2 regions of the Lysinibacillus canaveralius genome follow, and region 1 is predicted to be linked to the other one. Evidence: riboswitches for the same ligand, from Rfam matches in the RefSeq annotation. Region 1 holds a riboswitch; the other holds the start of a gene.
What was found. Region 1 has a riboswitch for thiamine pyrophosphate ahead of thiT (energy-coupled thiamine transporter ThiT). Riboswitches for the same ligand answer to the same signal wherever they lie in the genome.
Positions count from the first base shown of each region.

Region 1 (7,806 bases):
AGACAGCGACGGGCGAAGACTACGCATTTTTTGAGATTGGACCTAAAGGCGAAGAAGTAAAAGTTGTCGAACGGCAAAAGGCTAAGGAAATTAATACTAAAATTGAAGAGATTATTGGATTGACATATGATCAATTCAATCAAATTATCATGCTGCCTCAGGGTGAATTCCGAAAGCTATTAACCTCCCAGACAGAAAATAAAGAAGCGATTCTGCGGAAAATTTTCAAGACCGAAAGATACGGAGAAATCGCTAAAAAGCTAGAGGGAAAAAAGCAGGCTGCAGAGGATCAATCAAAAATGGCCAAGGCAATGCGTGACCAGTATATCGACCAAATTTCAGGAGCACTGCCATTACGTGAATCATTATTATTTGAGCGTATAGAGAGCCATGCAAATGTTTATCAAATTTTGCAGGCGCTTGAAGAAGAAAAACGGTATTATGAACAAAAAACTCTGCTGGATGAGACTGCTTACACTGCAAGTTTTAAAGCACATAATGAATTGCAGGAAAAGTGCATTGAAGGAGAGAAGTTGAACGAACGTCTTCATACTTTACAGTTGAAGCGCGATTTGCTTGTTAAAAAAGAAGAAGAACGTCCGTTATTTGAACAGAAGAACAAAGAATGGGAGACGGCTGTAAAGGCAGCTGGTATCCTTCCGGTATATCAAGCATGCAGCGCAACTGAGCAAGAGCTTGCCGCTGCTTCTGAAAGACTGAATGCTTATGGGACGGAGCTAAAGCGTCTTGAAGTAACATTTACAGAAGCAGAAGTTCGTTTAAAGCAAGAGCAAGCACGTGAACCTGAACGAACGGCACAAGCAAATAAAATCAATGAACTAGAAAAAATCAAGCCTATTTATGAAGAAATAGACAGACTATCCGCAAGTGTTCCTATGTTGCAACAATCAGTTGAACAAGTGGAGCAGCAACTGCTGGAAGTTACAGCACTTTCTCAACAGCATAAAAAGCTGTTAGAAAATCAATCGGTTACGTTGGAAGAAGTGGAAAAGCAGATTGTAAAGCTACCGGAGAAGATGGCGGAGGAACAGCGGTTAAAGGAAATTGTTCTTGGGTTTGATAAGATCGGAAAAATATTAAAACAGATTACAAGTCTTCAATCAGATACTGAACAAGCTAAGGCGGCATATGAACAGGCGCTTCGATTTTATGAGGAGCAAGAGCAGAAATGGATTCACAATCGAGCCTATGAGTTAGCTATAGCACTTAGACCGGGAGACGCCTGTCCGGTATGTGGCAGCACAGAGCACCCGAATATTCAGATTCATGCAGAAGAAACCATTGATAAAAAAGTCCTCCAGCAGCTTAAAGAGACAGTGGTGCACACGCAACAGCAGCATTCGCTTGTATTCGGCAGAATGGAAGCATCACAAGTACAGCTGCAAGATCAACAGGAAGAGCTGCTTGCGATGGGGGTGAACCTCTATTGCGCAGAAGATTATAAAGTGCAGTATATAGAAGCATCTACGGAAGTCAAAGTCTTGCATCAGAAAAGTGAAGAAGCTGCCGTATTAAAGTCTCAGGTAAAGCAAACACAGCACATTCTGGACCAGTGTGAAGAAAACCTTGAAGTACTGCGGAAGGATTATGAACAGAAAAAGCAGGAGTTCATTCAACAACAGGCAACTTTAGAGGAAAAACAGCGCAATATTCCCGCACAGTTAGAAACGCTTACACAGGTAAAAGAAGCATATAATGAAGCCAAGAGAAAACTGGCTGTCCTGCAGCAATCATTAAAGGAAGCGGAACAGCACTATGAACAAGTCCATACTGATTTTGTAAAAGCTCAGGAAGCAGTCAAGCATACTTCCGAATTAAAACAAATACTGGCTGATAAGCTTGCCGATACAAAAGTGAAATTGCAAAATGCTATGTTCCAAGCAAATTTTAAAGATGAAGAAGCCTTTAAGTCAGCGTTGCGAACAGAAGAACAAATAGCTGCACTAAAGCAGCAATATATGGATTTTATAAAAGATACTCATGCACTCAAGGAGTACATAGAGGCAGAGCAAAAAGCATTGGAAGGAAAGGAACAAATAGATGTAGAAGTGATGCGCGAACAGCTGCAAGAATTAAAAGCGGCCTACGAGGAAGCGTTCAATATATTGAACAGGACAAGAGAATATGCTGTTCAGTGCGATTACTATATACAGAAACTGGCTATGGCGGCAGAGGAAATCGACCGGCTTGAGAAAATTTCCGGAGAGATTGTTCAGCTGTATGATGTGCTTAGAGGGAAAAATGAACCTCGTATTTCTTTTGAGCGGTATGTACAGATGGGGTATCTTGAACAAATTACAGAAGCCGCTAACATTCGTCTGGATCATTTATCAAATGGACAGTTCAGGCTGGAATGCTCAGAACGCCAGGAATCCCATGGCCGGCAAAGCGGGTTGAGCCTTGATGTATATGATGGCTATACTGGACAAGTCCGGGACGTAAAAACGTTATCCGGCGGGGAAAAATTTAATGCTTCGCTCTGCCTGGCGCTTGGTATGGCAGATGTCATCCAAAGCTTCCAAGGAAATGTCCGTATAGATACGATGTTTATCGATGAAGGGTTTGGTTCACTTGATGAAGAATCATTAGTGCGTGCAATTGATACGTTAATTGAACTGCAGAAATCTGGACGTATGGTAGGTGTCATCTCCCATGTAGCAGAGCTGAAAGAAGCAATGCCTGCTATTCTGGAAGTAGAAAAGTTAAAGGAAGGCCATAGCCGTACGAATATTATATTGAAGTAAAGATAAACAAAGAGGCTGTTAAAATGTCTTTTGAGAGGCATTTATAAGTTTGATGGCTATTCTTCTTGAAGGATATGTATCACAAAAAAGGCTGTCCAGAAAGTTATGCTTTCTGGACAGCCTTTTCTTGCTTAGCGTGTGATTAATCCATTAAGGGAAGGAACAAAGCAGTAAGAATAGCTTCTAGACGAAACTGTTGTATGTCGCTGACCAGTTATCGGCGTCGCGTCCCCATAGAAGTCTTAGCCTTTCGATTACCCAAAATCTTTTTGATGACAGGATATAAAACAGGACCCCATTTAACAGCTGTTTTAAATAAATTTTTAATCTTCATGTATGTCAGCCTCCTTCAGCCTTTGTGATGATGTTTAGTATGGTACTTTTTTAAGTACCCAAAACACCCTTTCACATAAACTTATTAGCGGAGAACTTTTATTCCCTGCACCACATTCCAAATAGTGATAGCTAGATAAAGAACACCATATCCAAGAACGAAAATGATCCAAAAGACAAACATTGTTTCCTCGTTCCCCTGTACTCCGAATACCTCTACGACAAACATCAAAATAAAGAGTACAACGCCAAGTACTACCGGGATAAGGTGAGATAATAAAGCCCGCATTGCATGACGTTTCACCTCAGGATCCGAGCTCACAAAATAAACAATGATTGGAACGATGAACGGAGCGAAAAACACGCTGAAATAATTTAGAGCGCTTAATCCTTTGTTAGTATCCATTGAATCATACCCCTTTTTATTTACACATTTGTTATATTTACGTATTAAATATGTGGAAGTTTCATAATTTTTAGTACTTGAAAAATGTAACACACTCTCGTACAATAAAGGAAATTTAAGATGTACCACAAGGGGGGCCGAGTAAGTCGGCTGAGATTGTGCACGGAATCTGCACTGACTCTTAGAACCTGTAAGTTAAAGCTTGCGTAGGGATGTGGATGGAAACCGACTTCAAACGACGTCAGGCTCTGTCCTGAGGTCGTTTTTTCTATTCCACCTTCTTGTGTTCTACATCTAAGGGGGACATTAGAATGGATAAAAAGAGATTATTAATGCTTGTGGAGATTGCTGTCTTCGCAGGAGTAGGCGTTATTTTGGATACCCTTACTATCAGTATGCCGCAGGGAGGATCGGTCAGCTTCGTTATGGTGCCGATTGTATTAATGGCCATTCGCTGGGGACTGGGAGCTGGTCTGACAACGGGATTACTTATTGGTATATTGCAAATGATGTTTGCTCCAAAAATCTACCATTGGGTACAGGGACTTCTCGATTATGGTCTTGCTTTCACGGTTGTTGGACTAGCCGCAGTTGTAAGAAAACCGTTGCTTGAAGCAGCACGCAATTCAGTGAAGTCAAGAATTATTCTCTATATTACGCTTGGTACAGTTATTGGAGGGCTTCTTCGTTATGCTGCACATACAGTTGCAGGGGCAGTCTTTTTTGCTGAATATGCAGGAGACCAAAATGAATGGATTTACTCTATTATTTATAACGGCACATACATGATTCCAGCTATTATCCTAACAGCAATAGTTGCGAGCCTATTATTTACCGCTGCACCGAAATTGTTGAAGCAAGGCTAGGCAGTTACAGCTTTCTATACAATTGGTCGAGAAACTCTGCTGTGTCACGCTCAAGTTCATATGATATAGTAAGAAGGGACATTTTTAATCAAGAGAGGAATTTGAGCATGATTGTTAAAACACAGGAAGAGCTAGATGCATTTAAAAAAATCGGCCGGATCGTTGCTGAAATTCGTGAAGCAATGAAAGCTGCGACAAAGCCGGGTGTTACAACACGCGAGCTTGACGAAATTGCAGGCCGCATGTTTGAGGAGGCAGAAGCTGTATCAGGTCCTAAGGGCGAATATGACTTCCCAGGCTATACATGTATTTCAGTAAACCATGAAGTGGCGCACGGGATTCCAGGTGATAAAGTGATCCAAGAGGGCGATCTCGTAAACATCGATGTATCCGGATCATGGAATGGCTATTTTGCAGATACGGGTATTTCCTTTGTTGTAGGTGAAGGCTTTGAGGATAAAGAAAAGCTTTGTGCGGTAGCGAAGTCTTCATTTGAACGTGCAATGACAAAAGTCAAAGCAGGCTCCAAGCTGAATCAAATCGGGAAAGCGGTTGAGCGCGAGGCACGTGATCATGGTCTAACAGTTATTATGAACCTGACAGGACACGGCTTAGGACGTTCTCTGCATGAATCGCCAGATCACATTTTAAACTATTATGATGCATGGGATACAACAATTATGAAAGAGGGCATGGTGCTGGCAGTCGAGCCATTCATTTCAGCAAAGGCAGAACATATTGTAGAAGCCGGCGATGGCTGGACATTTATTACGCCAGATAAATCATTGGTTGCTCAGATCGAACATTCTATTATCGTGACAAAAGATAAACCAATTATCCTTACTTCTTTAGAGGATTAACGGGGAGCTGTGGACAATAAGTCCACAGCTTCAGCCTGTTGAAAAACGCTTTCATCCATCGTTGCTTGCCTCGCTCGTCCGCTCATGAACTTAGGTTCTATTCGCGTCTTCGCTCATCAGCGCGCCTTGCCTGGCAAGCGTTTTCAAGACAAGCTGAATAAAATGTTACTTTATGTATAACTAGCTGAAGAAACGTGAAAACAAAGTCCAAAAATGACTTTGTTTTCACTTTGGAGCTGTGGACAATAAGTCCACAGCTTTTAATTTTTTCAGCGAGCTAGTAGAAAAGAAAGGCCGCATCTTGTTGCCAGAGTTATTCTGACAGCAGGATACGACCAAAACTTATCTACTCTTTTTTCCTTTTCTTCTCCATAAAAACAATACCTACGACCATAACGCCACATAAAAATAGGGCAGCGGCTGAGACAAAAAGCTCCTCAAAGCCATTTGCCACCATGATTCCTATATAGCCAAATATAAAAATAGCCGGTGTAACCCGATCGAAATGGTGGTAACGTAAATGAAGGGCGAAAGCTGCTCCTCCAGTGAGCAAAATCACAGCCCATAATGCGTTACTTAGCCCAAAGCCATGCCACTCATAATATAATTGAATATAGCTAAAAATGATAAAAATAAAGAATAAGTTCCAGCCAAGCCACGTTGCAATGGGAATGCGTAACAAAATATGTTCCTTATGAAACGGATATGTTAGGTACAAACCGAATAAAGAAAGGAGCTGTAGTGCCAGCAGAATAATGGAAGCCATATAGTGTTCATAATGCCACATATGGAAAAAGGCGATTTGGAGACCGCAGGCAATAACGAATAAAATGACTTGCAACCTAGTTATAGCCAAAATGGTTTGGCGATTTTGATAGGCCTGCCAAACGTATACAAGAAGGCCGGCATATAAAATAATGGAAAATAAATAGACAAAGCCAGCCGGTGAGAAGATAAGCGGTAGCCGTTCTATTGCATTGATAGCTGTAACGCCATTAATGCCGATCCACAACGCAGTCATGGAGTAGGCGATCAACGCGAGTGATGTCATAGCGAGGGTGATGATACGCCCCATAACTTCCTCTCCTTTCGTTAAAATTATATACAATTCAAGGGGATGCAACAAGAAATACCATTACTATCCATTATGGTTTACAATAAAAATATCAATGTTCAAGGAGTGATTCTGTGAAAAAACTAAAAAATTTAGATCTATCTGTAGAATTGGATAAAAAATTATATAAGAAAAAATTGAACGTCCTACAATATGAAATGTTAAACGCCCAGCAGTTTTTATTCAACAATAAAATAGGATTAATATTAGTTTTCGAAGGAATGGATGCCGCGGGAAAAGGGGGAGCCATCAAGCGCCTGACAGAACGCATTGATCCACGCGGATATGTCGTCCATCCCATTTCAGCACCACAGCCTCATGAACAGCGCTATCACTATATGCACCGCTTCTGGCGTAAGCTCCCTCAGCATGGGCAGATGTCTATCTTCGACCGCTCCTGGTATGGCAGAGTCTTGGTAGAGCGGCTGGAAGGGTTTGCGACAGAAGAGGAGTGGAAGCGAGCATACGATGAAATTAACGATTTTGAAAGTCTTCTAACTGCAGGTCATTATATTGTCTTAAAGTTCTGGATTCATATTGATAAGGATGAACAGCTGAAACGTTTTAATGAACGGGCAAACGATCCTTATAAGGCATGGAAATTGACGAACGAAGACTGGCGCAACCGTGAAAAATTCGATGAGTATGTGACGGCTGCTGATGAAATGTTTGCGAAGACGGATTCAGATGTGGCTCCGTGGATTCTGGTTGCAGGAAACAATAAATATCATGCACGTATACAAGTGCTGGAGGAGACACTCGCACAGATTAAAAGAGAAGCAAAGCGCAGAGGGCTTGAGATTCAAAATGTATTTGAGCAAGAGGAAAAGAAGGCGATTGGGGAACTTGAACAGGCAGAAAAAGAAGTCGCAGCAGATCTTGAAATGAAGGATAAAACAACTTCAAACCGAAAATCAAAAGCACAGCGAAAAAATAAATCGAAAAAGAAGCGGAAATAGCCTATAATAGAAAATATATTTCGGGAATCGGACTAAATAGCAAACTACGCTCATTAGTCTGAATTTTCCTTTATTTAAGAAAACAATGATTATGAGAGATTGAGGAGGAGTAAAGATGAGAACAATGTATCCAGAGGTATGGGATCTAGATGTATTTTTTGAGGGAGGCAGTGAATCTCCTGCGTTCCAGCAATTTATTGATGCTTTACCACCGCAGGTAGAGGCGCTAATCGCTCAAACAAAAGCATTGACGACAGAGGTGTCGGCGAGTGAACTTCGTCATACAATCGACCAGCTAAAAGAAGTTATGGAGCAGATTATGCATGCAGGCGGTATGCTTTCTTGTTTAACAGCGCAAAATACAAAAGACGTGAAGGCATTGCAATTGCAGGGACAATTAAGCGCCATTTCGGCGAGCTATTCTCCAGCAGTCCTTCGATTACAGCAATTGCTTGCGGAGATGGAAGAAGCGCGCTTTGAAGAACTGCTTACTTTACCGGAAC
Region 1 is NZ_CP154840.1:3,836,019-3,843,824, reverse strand. It holds gene AA0Y26_RS19475 (AAA family ATPase) at 1-2,765, shown strand, start outside; gene AA0Y26_RS19470 (DUF4870 domain-containing protein) at 3,184-3,504, opposite strand; TPP riboswitch at 3,625-3,734, shown strand; gene thiT (energy-coupled thiamine transporter ThiT) at 3,816-4,370, shown strand; gene map (type I methionyl aminopeptidase) at 4,478-5,230, shown strand; gene AA0Y26_RS19455 (hypothetical protein) at 5,577-6,305, opposite strand; gene AA0Y26_RS19450 (polyphosphate kinase 2 family protein) at 6,419-7,303, shown strand; gene AA0Y26_RS19445 (M3 family oligoendopeptidase) at 7,419-7,806, shown strand, end outside.

Region 2 (7,806 bases), 1.4 Mb from region 1:
GCCTGTTGCCGGAGCTAGCAGCACACCATTACGATAATGTCCAGTTGCAAACAAAATTGCATTATCCTCTGGGTGAAATCCGATGAAGGGCTTTTGATTAAACGTTTGTGGCCGAAGCCCTGACCAACTAGCCTTTATATTCATCTGGCCAATCGCAGGGAATAGTGCCTTCGCCTTTTGAATTAAAGTCTCTACCCCATTTAAGCTTACTTGCTCTGACCAGTCATTTTCCTGCATCGTAGCGCCAATGACCAGCTCCCCATTATTTCTTGGCACAATATAATATTTATCATGAAAAATCGTGTGCTTTAAAACAAAATTGGCACTCTCAACAGCTATACATTCCCCTTTGACTGGTATCATTTCGTGCTGTAACCCAAGCTGCCGAAAGAACGGAGTACTCCACACACCACTGGCAATGACAATACGCTTTGCTTTGAAAAGCTCCTTTGTCGTTTCAATTTCAAACAGATCCTGCTGTTTTTTAATATGCAACACCTTTGTATGCTCTACAATTGATGCACCATACAGCTGAGCACCTTTTGCGAAGGCTTGGCATACACGCGCCGGCAACACATTTATATCCTCTTCAATATAAGCTGCACCTAAGATATCCGGGGTAACTTCTTGCTCTAGATTTCTTACTTCCTCTGGTTCAAGCCATGTCACCGTAGGCTGTGCAAGTACCATTGCTAATTTTTCTTTGTCACGCTCAGAAAATGCAAGCTTTAAAATCCCCCCTTTCCTAAAACCTAAGTCAATCCCGCTCTGCTCGTATAATTCTTCCTTTAACACGGAATAAAGAGACTGACTATACCTCGCAAAAGAGAAAAAGGCTTTCACCTCATCCTCCAATTCCGAATGGGCACCGAGCATGCCGGCTGCTGCGCTTGTCGCTTTTAAACCAATCTGACCTTCCTCTAGCACGGCTACATCGACCTGCTCCTTCGCTAAATAGTAAGCAATAGCACTGCCAATAATCCCGCCGCCAATCACGGCTACCTCATAGCTTTTTTGCATATTGAATGGCCTCCCTAAAATGCTCTGCTTCAGCAACTGGACGATGGGCTGAAAAAATACCCGACATCACCGCAATGCCATCTGCCTGCACGTCCCGCAATGCCTGGAGCCGATTTACCTGAATACCACCAATCGCATAGACGGGAATCTTTAAACTCCCTTTCATTTCAATAATGGGGGTAAGACCGTTTGGGGCCTTTCCTTTTTTGCTATTCGTTTCAAAGCAATGTCCGTATAGCACATAATCAGCTCCTTGTCGCTCCGCCTCCTTAGCTCCCTCATAATCATGAACAGATTTCCCTACATGAAGATGCGGAAATCGCTCTTTTACCTGTTGCACAGGCAGCCCCTTTTCTGGTAAATGCACTGTTTGGATACCGCTGCACAAAGCAATATCCAACCGATCATTGATGATGAGTTTCTCTTTTGGCACACCTCCCTCGTCCAAATATTCAAGCAGCGCCATCACTTCCTTTACCGTCTTTGACTTTTCGCGTATTTGAATAAAATCAACACTATACTGGATTTGAATTATTTCCTGCGCTAACTCCAAAACCGACTGGCAATCATCTGTTACAGCCATTAGCTTCATATTTACATGCTCCCTTTATTGATTTTAAGCAACAAAAAACCACTCTCCCAAAAGGAAAGTGGTTCTGTTTGAATGCAACATATGCACAAAGGCACACAAAACATAAACATCCGCTACTTCCCTACGCAGATACAAATCTGATCAGGTTATGAGGGTTTAAAAGTACCTACTTTCGTCTCAGCCCTTATCAAGGGATCCCCTAGTAAAATTCATTTTCAATTTATAGGCTATCTGCCGTTTGCTGAATATCATCATTCCCCTTCATATTGAGGCGTAATAAAGGCACCACTACAAAAGTAGAGATGCCTAAAAAGTGCATATGTATGTACTCATCGCTCCCTACGCCAGTATTAACTGTCAGGTTCTAAGGGTCAGGTTTTACCTTCTCAACACACACGCGTCCCCCTGCAAATTCATTGAATTGTTTTTATTGTACTGATAAAAATGGTTAAATGCAATAATTTTTTGAATCGTATGAATTATTCATTAGATCCAAGCGGGATAAAAGGTTTTTAATCGTTAGCGTTGATTCACTTTGAATTATATGAACAAGTTTCTTTTCTCATCTTTCTCATGTACCTCAAATAACAACCAACCAATTCAATAAAAAACAAGTATTTCTTTTACTTCAAGCCTATTGTGTTGTATCTAAACCCTCTTGTATCATAAAAGCAACAGTCAGCTATGATAAAACGTAGCATAACTCCATAAAAAACCTCTAGCACCGCTCACACATCATCTAAATTTTGCAATCCCGCCAATTGTTGTGAATTTGTATTAACCCCCCAGACTCACTAAATGCCTTTGTCAATTGAACAAAAGGAAAACGCAACCTCACTATTTGATTCGTTAAACTAAAAAAGCACCCGACAAGTTTTTACCTGTCAGGCACTTCTCAAATCATACTATGGGCACTTGTTAAAAAGTACCAAATACCAAACCCTTGGTATTCCTACTCTTGAATCGCAGCTTCAAGCGCTACAACCATCATGTCTTTGAACGTTGTTTGACGCTCTTCAGAAGATGTTACCTCACCAGTAATAATGTGGTCAGAAACAGTCAGTACTGCTAATGCTTGACGTCCAAACTTCGCTGCTAGTGTATATAGTGCTGCAGCTTCCATTTCAACTGCTAATACGCCATATTTCGCAAGCTTTTCATTTTGTTCTTCATCTGAATAGAACATGTCGGCAGTGAAGATGTTCCCCACTTTCAAGTTCAAGCCCGCTTCTTTACCAGCATTGTATGCTTTATGAAGTAGATCGAAGTCAGCAGTTGGAGCAAAGTCAATACCGCCGCCCCAGATCACTTGGTTTAAGCGTGAATCTGTAGAAGCCGCTTGTGCTAAAATAACGTCACGCACTTTTACGTCTTTTTGAATCGCACCGCATGTACCAACACGGATTAATTTTTGTACACCGTATTCTTGCATAAGTTCCGTTGCATAGATCGAGATAGAAGGTACACCCATACCTGTCCCTTGCACAGATACACGGCGACCTTTGTATGTACCTGTATATCCAAACATGTTACGCACTTCGTTGTAGCATGTTACATCTTCCAAAAATGTTTCTGCGATGAATTTCGCACGAAGCGGATCTCCTGGAAGTAATACGATATCAGCGATTTCGCCTTGTTTAGCAGCAATATGGATACTCATAAATAGTCCCTCATTTCAGTTATTTTCAAGTTAATGATACTTCGTTTTCCTGTTTGATGCAATCGTTAGACGTCTTGCTTTGAAAAGTTAGAGTAGTTTGTTAATTCCTTCTCATGCTTCCTATAATTGATATTTTGTTGCATATAAGTCCCATAATTCATCAAATACAGAAGTGGACATCTCCTCATGTGCCTGCATCTCAATATAAGCCGTCAATTCGTCAAAATCCTCAGCCGCTTTTGGAAAGGCCGGATCATTAAATACAGCTTCTGCAAAACGTCCTTTTTCATCTCTTGCCCCTCTATAGGTTAATACGAAATGGTAGAATGATTTCATCCTCTCTCCTCACTTTCTTTTTAATTGAACTTAGGAATTCATGTTTTGTCAATAACTATTCACATGGTATATGCTATATACCCAAACTTTCTAAAAGGAAAAATAAGAATAGGGATATTTATACTTTTGGACCTTGAAATCTTTTTATAAAAACTAAGAAAAGGAAGACAAATTTTTATAAATGAAGAATCTGCATTACGCTGCTTCCGTTGTTCTGCTGCTATGCTGAACTATTCGCTATCATCCATCCCCTGCTTCTTCTTAACTCTCAGGTGTTTCCTGCCAACGAAAAATAAAAAAGACCCCAAACGCGAGGTCTTTTATACTTTATTTAATACTCTACTTCCTGTTATTATTTTGCTTCCGCATTAACAGCAGCGGGTTCACTATTTTGCAGCCATAGAAGCCTGGCATTGTACCTGGTTATAATATCTATCAGATATACTATTTGTAACTTCTTTGTTATGTCAAACTGATTTCCTAAAATAAATGGAAGAGATTAATCTTCTATTCTTTTTTCAACAATCTATTAGACAATAGTAAACCGATTGCACCAATTACAAGGAAGACAACCGCCCGTACTAACAAATCAAGCGACGAAAGGTCGAAGAAAATAAGCTTTCCAATAGCGAGAATCAACAAGACAAACCCTGTTTTGATCATTAAGTCCATTTTCTGTATTCTGCCCGATAATATAAAACCGGCTGCAAAAGCGAATAATAGACATGTTGTAAATATGACATATAAAAAGTCAGGTAAATAACCCATTTCTGAAATGAAATATGCCATATTCCATAAGTTGACGAGCATAACAAGCCATCCTGTAATCAGCAGCTGCTCAAATCGAGGCTGCAGATATTTTTCATATCGATTATAAATAACCCCTTTATAATAAAGATCTAGGATGAGGGCACCCCAGACCCCCATGTAGATAAGATGCATCGCGACCTGCAAAAGGACTTCATCATAGATCGAAACGGAGGTCCATACAATCAATGTACAAAAGCTCATGATTCCAAGAAGCAGCGCTGGCAGTCCTGCACCTGCAATTTTCCGCGGCGCTACTAGAACAGCTGCACAGCTTAGTGCAATAAAGGAAATGGTGAAGTACATTGTATAGCTGTCAGAGAGATAAAATGTATCTATCTTGGCGATAAATAGGATGATCATCCAGAACGTCGCAATTCTTGTGATTTCTTGCCAATAAATTTTCTTAAGTCCCACAGAAAGAAACGACTCCGCTTTTGCCTTCTCACTGCTATAAATCGCTGCGATGAAGTATATGATCGCTAGCAGGTGCAGACATATTTCAAATGATTCAGCTACTTGGAAGCCGACGTAAATGAAAAATGTCGAAATAGCTAAAATCGCTGTATTTGTAATTTTCATCACAGGTGCTTGAATTCGGACTCCTAGTAAAATACCGACCACAGCTGTTGTTAAGATGATAAACGTCCTCCAATCACCATCCAGCTCCCACGCAAGTAGACCGTTTACAGCACCGATTATCGCTATAGCTGCAAAAATATCAGTTAAATTGTGCTCGCCTCGCTGCTTCATCCAAAAGGCGACAGCAGCTGTTAACGCTATTACCAGAGTAAAGAAAATCATCTTTTCTATCTCTGTCCCAGAGAAGACATGCAAAAATGTAACACCTAAAATTCCGAAACTATACAATAGCCCTGCTTGAATTTTCGGCCATTTTCTCTCTTCTTTTGTGAGAATCCAGCCTGCAAAAAATGTCATGACAACAAGCAGCCATCCAAATGGATATACCCAGGAGTCTCCTTCCCCCATCACATAAAGAACCAAAGTGGACAGTCCGGTAAATAAGGCTGTAATATATAGTGCAATCCACTGGCGATGCTTCTTCAGCACGACCTGAATGGCAATGAAGAGAATGACAACAAAGCCAATTACAAGTAGTGAATCAAACTCCATATATTCAAGTAAGTACGGAAGTAGAAGAGAGGTAAACATAACAAAAATCGTCAGCCCCTCGCTGCCTTTCCAGTAACATAAGAAAATACCGTATACAATATAGGCAAGGGCAATAAATAAGGCAGGCAATGTGGACATAACACCGTAAATTAATACTGCCGCCGCTGTTGCCAGTACACCGACTGCAAACGAGCCGCCGTATAGCGCTGTGTGCATCGCACGTACACTTTTCTTCTTCTTTTCTAAGAGGTATGCCAAGCCCGCAAGCCCTATCGAAGCTGCATACGAAAGAATTATTTTCATTCCGTCCGTCAACATACCATAATCACTTATTAATTTCAGCCCCCATAAAACACCTAGCACAAAAATAAACATAAACACTTTTGGCAATATAGCAACAAGCTGTTCCTCAAATGTTCGTTTTGGTTTTGCCGGTGCTTTTGGTTCCACTGTCTGTTGTTTCTCTTGTTTAGACAAGACAAGGCCTTCATGCTCACCAGCAGGTTGCTCACTCGGCTTCACGGATACCCCTTTTATCTTCTCTGGCTTCTTGAGAGCTGAGTACACGGTTTGCCGTGAAGGGTCTTTTAATACAGCAAGCTCTTTTCTTAATTGCTGCACTTCCTCTTCAAGGGCTTCGACTCTACGCTGCCATTGTTCATCCATAAATCCACCCTCTTTATCTATAAATTTCCAATTCTATTATATCAAAATATGTCTGTACTCTATCGAGTCAAAAGTCATTTTCTAAAGGGTATCAAAAGTATGTGATATCCACTCTTAACCCTATCTGTCACTTTGTTAGTTTGTGTATTCGCCCATCACCTCTTCTGAATAATTTCGTCTCTTATTAAATAACGTTATTTATCTATTGTATTCTGCTTACTAACCGGAATGCATACTGTAATGCCTTATTAGCCGATCAATTGACATTGATAGCAGAGCAAACAGCAAAGCATTATAAGGGACGTTCATTCAGTGGGAATGTTTCCCTTTTCAAAGACTTTATAAGCTAATAAAAAAAGAAGAAAGTCCACATCTGCAGACTTTCTTCTTACGATAGCTAGTTCTTACTGTCTGTATGCATTTTTACTCAAATAATGACTTGTACTCTCCGTACCCTTCTTCTTCTAGACGCCCGACTGGTACAAAGCGGAGAGCTGCCGAGTTAATACAGTAGCGCAGTCCCCCAAGCTCTTTGGGACCATCCGGAAATACATGGCCAAGATGTGAATCAGCCGTTTTGCTTCGAACTTCTACACGACGCATACCGAAAGAAGTATCGAAATGTTCAGTAACTTCCGGTGCTTCAATCGGTTTAGAGAATGCTGGCCATCCACATCCCGCATCGTACTTGTCCTTCGAGCTAAACAAAGGCTTACCAGACACGATATCTACATAGATCCCTTCGTCAAAATGCTGATCAAATTCATTTTGGAATGGTGGTTCAGTACCTTTCTCCTGTGTCACATAATACTGCATGTCTGTCAATTCTTTAAGTCGTTTCTCTTTATCCATTTGAATTCCCCCAATGCTTATCAATAAATGCTGCTCGACCTGACCCGACCGAGTAGCGATTGTAATGTGCTGGATTTTTCTTGTAATAGTGCTGATGGTAATCCTCAGCAGGGTAAAAAGGCTTTGCCTCACGAATTTTTACGGCAATAGGTGCATGGAATTTCCCAGAGGCATCAAGCTCATTCTTTACACGCTCTGCAATCTCCCGCTGCTCTTCATCATGATAGAAAATAGCCGTCGTATACGACTCTCCCCGATCATAAAACTGGCCACCCGCATCTGTTGGATCAATCAGTGTGAAATATAGCTTCACTAAGTCCTCATAAGGATACACTTCTGGATCAAACGTTATTTGAACTGCTTCTAAATGCCCCGTCGTTTCACTGCATACTTGTTCATATGTTGGATTTTCGACATGCCCTCCTGTATATCCTGAAATGACACTCTCAATACCTGGCTGCTCGTCAAACGGCTTGACCATGCACCAAAAGCATCCTCCGGCGAATGTTGCTACTGCCATCTCTATTCCCTCCTATTCTGCTGGAACAACAATTTCCAATACAATATGGTCTTTTGGTAAATCAATCTCCTTCGCTCTTACCCGTGAACCTGATGCAATATTAATGCGTGATAAATCTACAAAAATTTCCTCATCATTCGGGATGACAGTAATCCATGACGGAAATTCAATGGAGTCCTGCATGAGCTTCAGCACTGTTTTAGGCGGGATATTCAGTTT
Region 2 is NZ_CP154840.1:2,458,208-2,466,013, forward strand. It holds gene thiO (glycine oxidase ThiO) at 1-1,020, opposite strand, end outside; gene AA0Y26_RS12470 (thiamine phosphate synthase) at 1,004-1,612, opposite strand; TPP riboswitch at 1,714-1,823, opposite strand; TPP riboswitch at 1,932-2,029, opposite strand; gene deoD (purine-nucleoside phosphorylase) at 2,565-3,272, opposite strand; gene AA0Y26_RS12480 (YozE family protein) at 3,393-3,608, opposite strand; gene AA0Y26_RS12485 (DUF2339 domain-containing protein) at 4,116-6,215, opposite strand; gene msrB (peptide-methionine (R)-S-oxide reductase MsrB) at 6,639-7,067, opposite strand; gene msrA (peptide-methionine (S)-S-oxide reductase MsrA) at 7,060-7,587, opposite strand; gene AA0Y26_RS12500 (YpmS family protein) at 7,600-7,806, opposite strand, start outside.
Region 2: it holds a riboswitch for thiamine pyrophosphate, as region 1 does, so the genes downstream of both, AA0Y26_RS12470 (thiamine phosphate synthase) here and thiT (energy-coupled thiamine transporter ThiT) in region 1, are expected to answer to the same signal.